Regions from separate parts of the Streptomyces sp. NPDC001002 genome, predicted to be linked through region 2. Evidence: riboswitches for the same ligand, from Rfam matches in the RefSeq annotation. Region 2 holds a riboswitch; the other holds the start of a gene.
What was found. Region 2 has a riboswitch for glycine ahead of gcvT (glycine cleavage system aminomethyltransferase GcvT). Riboswitches for the same ligand answer to the same signal wherever they lie in the genome.
Positions count from the first base shown of each region.

Region 1: linked by a shared signal. The riboswitch ahead of gcvP (aminomethyl-transferring glycine dehydrogenase) and the one ahead of gcvT (glycine cleavage system aminomethyltransferase GcvT) in region 2 are both predicted to bind glycine.

Region 1 covers NZ_JBSFLV010000064.1:38,976-43,384, reverse strand. The annotation lists gene ACWDR3_RS27000 (MerR family transcriptional regulator) at 1-73, shown strand, start outside; gene ACWDR3_RS26995 (DNA polymerase IV) at 141-1,541, shown strand; gene ACWDR3_RS26990 (PRC-barrel domain-containing protein) at 1,717-2,094, opposite strand; glycine riboswitch at 2,208-2,303, shown strand; gene gcvP (aminomethyl-transferring glycine dehydrogenase) at 2,483-4,409, shown strand, end outside.
Region 2 covers NZ_JBSFLV010000035.1:12,919-17,327, forward strand. The annotation lists gene glyA (serine hydroxymethyltransferase) at 1-1,043, opposite strand, end outside; gene gcvH (glycine cleavage system protein GcvH) at 1,058-1,435, opposite strand; gene gcvT (glycine cleavage system aminomethyltransferase GcvT) at 1,547-2,665, opposite strand; glycine riboswitch at 2,703-2,813, opposite strand; glycine riboswitch at 2,814-2,934, opposite strand; gene ACWDR3_RS17965 (AAA family ATPase) at 3,083-3,757, shown strand; gene ACWDR3_RS17970 (enhanced serine sensitivity protein SseB) at 3,901-4,409, shown strand, end outside.

The sequences.
Region 1 (4,409 bases), on a different contig from region 2:
CGACACCGGCGAGACGCTGGTCGGCAACAATCCCGCGGACGAGCTGGCGCGGCGCCGGAACCGGGCCGTCTGAGCGGCTCGGGGCGGCACCCGGCGGTCGTACGGGTGCGTTGTCAGTGGCGTAGTGCAGCATCGGAGATGTGAGAAACGCGCCCACGATCCTGCATCTCGACATGGATGCCTTCTACGCCTCGGCGGAGCAGGCGTCCAAGCCGAGTCTGCGCGGGAAGGCCGTCGTGGTGGGCGGGCTCGGGCCGCGTGGGGTGGTGGCGACCGCCTCGTACGAGGCCCGGGTGTTCGGGGTCAGGTCGGCGATGCCGATGGCCCAGGCGCGGCGGCTCGCGCCGAACGCGGCGTATCTGGTGCCGCGCTTCGGGTTCTACCGGGCGATCAGTGAGCAGGTCATGGGGCTCCTGCACTCGTTGTCGCCGCTGGTGGAGCCGCTGAGCCTGGACGAGGCGTTCGTGGACCTGGAGACCGAGGGGGCGGCCTGGGACCGGGCGTCGGCGCGGCTGGTCGGGGAGAAGCTGCGTGCGGACATACGGGCGGTCACGGGGCTGACCGGGTCCGTCGGTCTGGCCGCGTCCAAGATGCTCGCCAAGATCGCCTCCGAGGAGGCCAAGCCGGACGGGCTGGTGCTCATCGAGCCGGGGACCGAGCGGGCGATGCTCGGGCCGATGCCGGTGCGGATCCTGCCGGGGGTGGGACCGGCGACGGGGGACCATCTGCGGCGGGCCGGGATCAGCACGGTCGACGATCTGGCCGAGGCGGGGGAGGACGAGCTGGTGCGGCTGTTGGGGAAGGCGCACGGGCACGGGCTCTACGCGATGGCGTTGGCGCGTGATGATCGGCCTGTCGTGGCTGAGCGGGAGACCAAGTCGGTGTCGGTCGAGGACACGTACGACGTGGACATTCATGACCGGGTGCGGGTGGGTCTTGAGGTGCAGCGGTTGGCGGATCGGTGTGTGCGGCGGTTGCGGGCGGCGGGGTTGTCGGGGCGGACCATCGTGTTGAAGGTGCGGCGGTACGACTTCTCGACGTTGACTCGGTCCGAGACCTTGCGGGGGCCCACTGATGATCCGGGGGTGGTGCGGGAGGCTGCCTTGCGGTTGTTGGAGGCCGTGGACACGACGGGTGGGGTGCGGTTGTTGGGGGTGGGGGTGAGTGGGCTTGCCGACTTCACGCAGGAGGATCTTTTTGCGCAGGCGGCCGAAGTGGAGGGTGGGGTGGGGGCGGAGTACTCGGATGTGGAGGTTGAGGTGGGGGAAGTAGAGGCGGGTGAGGAGCAGGTGGTTGTCGCCGCTGAGCGGAGGTGGCCTTCTGGGCATGATGTGCGGCATGCCGAGTTCGGGCATGGGTGGGTGCAGGGGAGTGGGCTGGGGCGGGTGACTGTGCGGTTTGAGACGCCGGGGTCTGAGCCGGGGCGGGTGCGGACGTTTCGTGTCGATGACGTTGAGTTGTCGCCGGCTGAGCCGTTGCCGTTGGTGGAGGGAAGCGGGGGTGGAGGGGCCGGGGTTTCTGTGGACGGGGTTCGGACGTGACCGTCGGTGGGGGTGAGCGGTGGGTCGCGCGGCCCGGCGCTTGCGGGGTGCCGCCTGCGCCCACCCGTGCCGCCCCAGCGGCACGACTGCCCGCAGGCTAGGCGGTTGGGGGGGCTGGGGCGGCGTGGGACTGCCCGCAGGCCAGGCGGGTTTCAGTGGCCGGTGGCCGGTGGCCTCAAGCGTCCGCTTCCTCCGTGCCTGCCAGCTTGCCGAAGTCTCTGTCTGGGAACGTTGGTGGGGGTGCTGTGTCGAGGCCGTAGTGGTGGTAGAGCTGGAGTTCTTGTTGGGGGGAGAGGTGGCGGCCCACGCCGAAGTCGGGGGCGTCTTTGATGAGGGCGCGTTCGAAGGGGACGTGGAGGGTGCCTTCGACCAGTTCGCTGGGTTCCAGGGGGACGAAGGCGTCGCGGGAGAAGAGGCCGGTGCGTATCGCGGCCCACTCCGGCACGCCGGTCGCGTCGTCGAGGTAGATCTCGTCGATCGTGCCGATCTTGGTGCCGTTGCGGTCGAACGCCTTGCGGCCGATCAGGTTGCGTGGATCGATGTCGGTCTGCACGGGGCCTCCACGTGGTCGCGACGCACTCGTAAACTCTACAAAAGAGCACATTGGTGATGGTGGCCACTCGAAGGCCCGTGCGGAGCGCTCGCTGGTAGGCTGGCAGCGGCTGCTGACCCCGTGCGGGAGAGTCCTCCAGACATCATCGGAGGCGCCGAAGGAGCAAATCCTCCCCGGAATCTCTCAGGCCCACGTACCGCACGGACGAGGTCACTCTGGAAAGCAGGGCGGGTGTCGAAGGCCTCCGCTCTCACCGACGGTGAAAGCCGGGCGCCCTCGGGATGTCCGGTGAAGCTCTCAGGTTGAGATGACAGAGGGGGAGGCCGTCGGGGTACCCGTGCCGTGGTGCCCCTCGAAGGTCGTCGTGACCGACCAGGAGGCCTCCGCAATGACCGCCCATCGCACTCCGCTCTCCGAGCTCGAAGCGGGAATCCCGTTCGAGCAGCGCCACATCGGGCCCGACCAGGAGGCGCGGGCCAAGATGCTCGCGCAGGTCGGCTACGGCTCGCTGGACGAGCTCACCGCCGCCGCGGTGCCCGATGTGATCAAGAACGCCGATGCCCTGGACCTGCCCGGTGCGCGCACCGAGGCCGAGGTGCTGGCCGAGCTGCGGTCGCTCGCCGATCGGAACCAGGTGCTCGACTCCATGGTCGGCCTCGGGTACTACGGGACCTTCACGCCGCCCGTCATCCTGCGCAACGTGATGGAGAACCCGGCCTGGTACACGGCCTACACGCCCTACCAGCCGGAGATCTCGCAGGGCCGCCTTGAGGCTCTGCTCAACTTCCAGACCATGGTCGCCGACCTGACCGGGCTGCCGACCTCCGGTGCCTCGCTGCTCGACGAGGGCACGGCCGCCGCCGAGGCCGTGGCGCTGTCCCGGCGGATGGGCAAGAACAAGAAGGGTCTGTTCCTGGTCGACGCGGACGCGTTGCCGCAGACCATCGCCGTGATCCAGACGCGGGCCGAGCCGGCCGGCGTGGAGGTCGTGGTCGCCGACCTCGCCGACGGCATCCCGGCCGAGGTCGTGGGGCGTGAGATCAACGGCGTTCTCGTCCAGTACCCCGGCGCCTCCGGTGTCGTACGGGACATCAAGCCGTTGATCGACCAGGCACACGAGCTCGGTGCGCTCGTCACCGTCGCCGCCGATCTGCTGGCGCTGACGCTGCTGAAGTCGCCCGGTGAGCTGGGTGCGGACATCGCCGTCGGTACGACGCAGCGGTTCGGTGTGCCGATGGGCTTCGGCGGGCCGCACGCGGGCTACATGGCCGTGCACGAGAAGTTCGCGCGGAGCCTGCCCGGGCGACTGGTGGGTGTGTCCGTGGACGCCGACGGGCACAAGGCCTACCGGCTCGCGCTGCAGACGCGTGAGCAGCACATCCGCCGGGAGAAGGCCACCAGCAACATCTGCACCGCGCAGGTGCTGCTCGCCGTCATGGCCGGTATGTACGCCGTCTACCACGGGCCCGAGGGCCTGCGGGTGATCGCGCGGCGCACGCACCGGTACGCCACGATCCTGGCCGAGGGGCTCAGGGCCGGTGGGGTCGAGGTCGTGCACGGTACCTACTTCGACACACTCACCGTGCGCGTGGAGGGGCGGGCCGCCGAGGTCGTCGCCGCCGCGCGGGACAACGGGGTCAACCTGTACCTGGTCGACGCCGATCACGTGTCGATCGCCTGTGACGAGACGACCGCGCGGGCCCAATTGCGTGCCGTGTGGGCCGCGTTCGGGGTCGCGGGGGACGTGGACGCGCTGGACGCGGTCGCCGGGGAGACGATTCCGCAGGCGTTGTTGCGGAGCGACGAGTTCCTGGTCCACCCCGTCTTCCAGCAGCACCGTTCCGAGACGGCCATGTTGCGCTACCTGCGCAAGCTGGCCGACCGTGACTACGCGCTCGACCGCGGCATGATCCCGCTGGGCTCCTGCACGATGAAGCTCAACGCGACCACGGAGATGGAGCCGGTCACCTGGCCCGAGTTCGGGCAGTTGCACCCCTTCGCGCCCGCCGAGCAGGCGCAGGGGTATCTGACGCTCATCCGTGAGCTGGAGGAGCGGCTCGCCGAGGTCACCGGGTACGACAAGGTGTCGCTGCAGCCCAACGCCGGGTCACAGGGGGAGCTGGCCGGGCTGCTCGCCGTACGCGGGTATCACCGGGCCAACGGGGACGAGCAGCGGACCGTGTGTCTGATTCCGTCGTCCGCGCACGGGACCAATGCCGCGAGCGCCGTGATGGCGGGCATGAAGGTCGTCGTCGTGAAGACCGCCGAGGACGGCGAGATCGACGTCGAGGATCTGCGGGCGAAGATCGAGCAGT
Region 2 (4,409 bases):
TTGACCGTGATGCCGACTTCGTGAAGTCGGTCCTCGGCCTGCTGCCCGTCCAGCTCGGACTCCCGCAGGTCGACCAGGACCAGGTGCACGTCGGTGCCGCCGGACAGGACGTTCACGCCGGCCTCGCGCGCGTCGGCCGCGGTGAGGCGCTCGGCGAGCAGCCGGGCACCCTCCACCGTACGCCGCTGGCGCTCCGTGAACTCCTCGCCCGCCGCGACCTTGAAGGAGACCGCCTTGGCCGCGATCACGTGCTCCAGGGGACCGCCCTGGAAGCCCGGGAACACGGAGGAGTTCAGCTTCTTCGCGAACTCCTTCTTCGCCAGGATGATCCCGCCGCGCGGACCGCCGAGGGTCTTGTGCGTGGTGGAGGTGACGACGTCCGCGTACGGGACCGGGTTCGGGTGCAGCCCCGCGGCCACCAGGCCCGCGAAGTGCGCCATGTCGACCCACAGATACGCCTCGACCTCGTCGGCGATCCGGCGGAACTCCGCGAAGTCCAGCTCCCGCGGGTACGCCGACCAGCCCGCGATGATCACCTTGGGCCGGTGCTCCTTGGCGAGCTTCTCCAGCTCGGCCATGTCGACCAGACCGGTCGCGGAGTCCACGTGGTAGGCGACCACGTCGAACTGCTTGCCGGAGAAGTTCAGCCGCATCCCGTGGGTGAGGTGGCCGCCGTGCGCCAGGTCGAGCCCGAGGATGGTGTCGCCGGGCTTGGCCAGCGCGAACAGGGCGGCCTGGTTGGCGGAGGCGCCCGAGTGCGGCTGCACATTGGCGTACTCGGCGCCGAAGAGCTCCTTGACCCGGTCGATCGCGATCTGCTCGACCACGTCGACGTGCTCGCAGCCGCCGTAGTAGCGGCGGCCCGGGTAGCCCTCGGCGTACTTGTTGGTGAGGACCGAGCCCTGGGCCTCCATGACCGCGACGGGCGCGAAGTTCTCGGAGGCGATCATCTCCAGCGTGGACTGCTGGCGGCGCAGCTCGGCGTCGACCGCGGCGGCGACGTCCGGGTCCAGCTCGTGCAGGGGCGTGTTCAGTGCGGACATGCGTCTGTGACCCCTCAGCCGGCCGTCTCGGCGGCGTACTCGTCGGCCGACAGCAGGTCGGCGGGCTCCTCGGTGTAGCGCACCTTGAAGAGCCAACCGCCCTCGAAGGGGGCCGAGTTCACCAGCGACGGGTCGTTCACCACGTCCTCGTTGATCTCGGTGACCTCGCCGCTGACCGGCGAGTACAGGTCGCTGACCGACTTGGTCGACTCCAGCTCGCCGCAGGTCTCGCCCGCGGTCACCTCGGAGCCGACATCGGGGAGCTGGGCGTAGACGACGTCACCGAGCGCGTTGGCCGCGAACTCCGTGATGCCGACCGTCGCGACGCCGTCCACGGCGGCCGACAGCCACTCGTGCTCCTTGCTGTAGCGCAGCTGCTGGGGATTGCTCATGGCCTGAATTCTCCTGTACGCGGGGGAGTGGTGAGGAAGGGGGAACTGCGGAGGACATCGGCGACCAGGGGCGATCCGCCCCGGGTCACGGACGAGACGCTACGACGACTGTCACTTCTCGCGCTTGTAGAACGGCAGCGCCACGACCTCGTACGGCTCGTGGCTGCCCCGGATGTCCACGCCGACACCGGCCGTGCCCGGCGCCGCGTGGGCCGCGTCGACGTAGGCCATCGCGATCGGCTTCCCCAGCGTGGGGGAGGGGGCGCCGGAGGTGACCTCGCCGATCACCTCGCCGGCGGCGACGACCGGGTACCCGGCGCGCGGCACCCGTCGCCCCTCGGCGACCAGGCCGACCAGGACGCGCGGCGGCTGCGAGGCGGCGCGCTCGGCGGCCGCCGCCAGGGCCGTACGCCCGACGAAGTCGCCGTCCTTCTCGAACTTGACCACCCGGCCGAGCCCGGCGTCGAAGGGGGTGAGCCCGGTGCTCAGCTCGTGGCCGTACAGCGGCATGCCCGCTTCCAGGCGCAGGGTGTCGCGGCAGGACAGCCCGCAGGGGACCAGGCCGACGCCCGCGCCGGCCTTGGTCAGCGCCTGCCACAGCTCGACGGCGTGCTCGGGCTTCACGAACAGCTCGAAGCCGTCCTCGCCGGTGTAGCCGGTGCGGGCGATGAGGGCGGGGGCACCGGCGACCGTGCCGGGCAGACCGGCGTAGTACTTCAGGCCGTCGAGGTCGGCGTCGGTGAGGGACTTGAGGATGCCGGGGGACTCGGGACCCTGGACGGCGATCAGGGCGTAGGCGTCCCGGTCGTCGCGCACCTCGGCGTCGAATCCGGCCGAACGTTCCGTCAGCGCGTCAAGCACGACCTGGGCGTTGGAGGCGTTGGCGACGACCATGAACTCGGTCTCCGCGAGGCGGTAGACGATCAGGTCGTCCAGGATGCCGCCGTCGGCCCGGCAGATCATGGTGTAGCGGGCGCGGCCGACGCCGACGGAGGCGATGTTGCCGACGAGGGCGAAGTTCAGGAGCTGGGCGGCCTCAGGGCCGGTGACGGTGATCTCGCCCATGTGGGAGAGGTCGAAGAGCCCGGCCTTCGTGCGGACGGCGAGGTGCTCGTCGCGCTCGGAGCCGTAGCGCAGCGGCATGTCCCAGCCGGCGAAGTCGGTCATGGTCGCGCCCAGCGAGCGATGCAGGGCATCGAGCGCGGTGTGACGGGGTTCGGTGCTGCTCATCGGACGTGAGTCTCCCAAGGCATGACGGCGAGGTCGTTCCTCCCCATCTGTCATCGGAACCTGAGAGGTTCGTCATGACCACGGGGGCCACGACTTGCACCTTGGGTGGGGCCACCGGACGAACCGGGGACCCGCTTTTCAGATGTGCCTCGCCCGCGCGGTAACGGGGCCTGAGAGATTCAAGGGAGGGACTTGCTCCTTCGGCGCCCCAGACCTCGTACGACGTATGACTGACGACGTACGACTGGGGACTCTCCCGCGCGGATTCAAACGGCCGGTATGCAGTTGGCGCGCACATCATCGCACAGGCTCTGTAACAGCCTTGTGGCCGGAACCGAACGGAACCGGGAGACACCGTGGATTACCTTCTCTTTACATTCGGTGGGGAGAAGCTTTCCTGACCCGGCAGGGAGGACGATCACGGTGACAAGGACCACGGCGTACGCGGCGACCTCGGCCGTCGCACTGCCCCAGCAGGCCACGGCACCCGCCCGCGAGCGCTGCGCCGAGCGGCCGGCCCCGGTCGTCCGCGACCTGCGCGAGCGCTCGGGCCGCAGCCCGCACGCCCTGCTCTTCGGCCCCCGCGACCTGGTCGTGATCACCGGCCTGCCCGGCAGCGGCAAGTCCACGCTGATGCGGCGCGCGGTCAAGGGCATCCGCATCGACTCCCAGGACGCCCGCGACCGCTGGGACACCCGGGCCCCCCGCTTCCTGCCGTACGCCGTCTACCGCCCCCTGGTCCGCCTCGCCCACTACGCCGGACTCGGCCGCGCCCTGCGGGGCGGCGCGGGCGTCGTCGTGCACGACTGCGGCACCCAGGCCTGGGTGCGCGGCTGGCTGGCCCGCGAGGCCCGGCGCCGGGGCGGCATCCTGCACCTGGTCCTGCTCGACGTGCCCCCGCGCACCGCCCTGGCGGGCCAGCGCGACCGCGGCCGGGGCGTCTCCCGCTACGCCTTCCTGCGCCACCGCACGGCCGCCGGCCGCCTGATCCGCTCCGTGGAACGCGGCGACCTGCCCGAGGGCGTCGGCTCGGCGGTCCTCCTGGACCGGGACGCGGCGGACGTACTCCGCCGGATCGGCTTCACGGGCTGACCGTGGGGCGGCCGGGGGCGGTGTGCCCGAGCGGGCCGGTGGGTCGGGACGTGGCGGTGGTGTCCGCCGAGCCCACCGCCAGGGCCCCCGTACCCGTTAGCCTTTGCTGCCACAGCGGTACTTCACAGCAGGCGGTCGGACAGATGGACTTCCCAGCGGATCTCCCCGCGGACTTTCCCATGCAGGCGCACCCCCATCCGCACGGCGGATGGCCCGGCAACGAGCTGGAGGAGGTGCTGTCGGCGTCCCTCGGCGTGCCCATGGCGGGCGGCCGGATCATCGAGGTGCTCAGCCGCAGCTTCCTCTGGATCCCGCTGCCCAGCGGCGGCGGCCCGCACAGCGGCCCGCTGGACCTGCCCACGCTGGAGATCGAGGGCCAGGCGTACGTTCCGGTGTTCAGCTCCGAGGAGCAGTTCCGGCATGTCGTCGGCTCGCACATGTCGTTCACCATCGCGCCCGCCGTCGAGTTCGCCCGCGGGCTGCCCCCGCAGGTCGGCATCGCCGTGAACCCGGACGGCATGGTCGGCATCCCGCTCCCGCCGGCCGCCGTCGCCGAGCTGTGCCGCATCGGCCGCACCCCCCTCGACGGCCCCACCTCCGGCGGCCGCGTCCGCCTCTTCGAACCGGACTGGCAGGACGACCCGGTCGACTT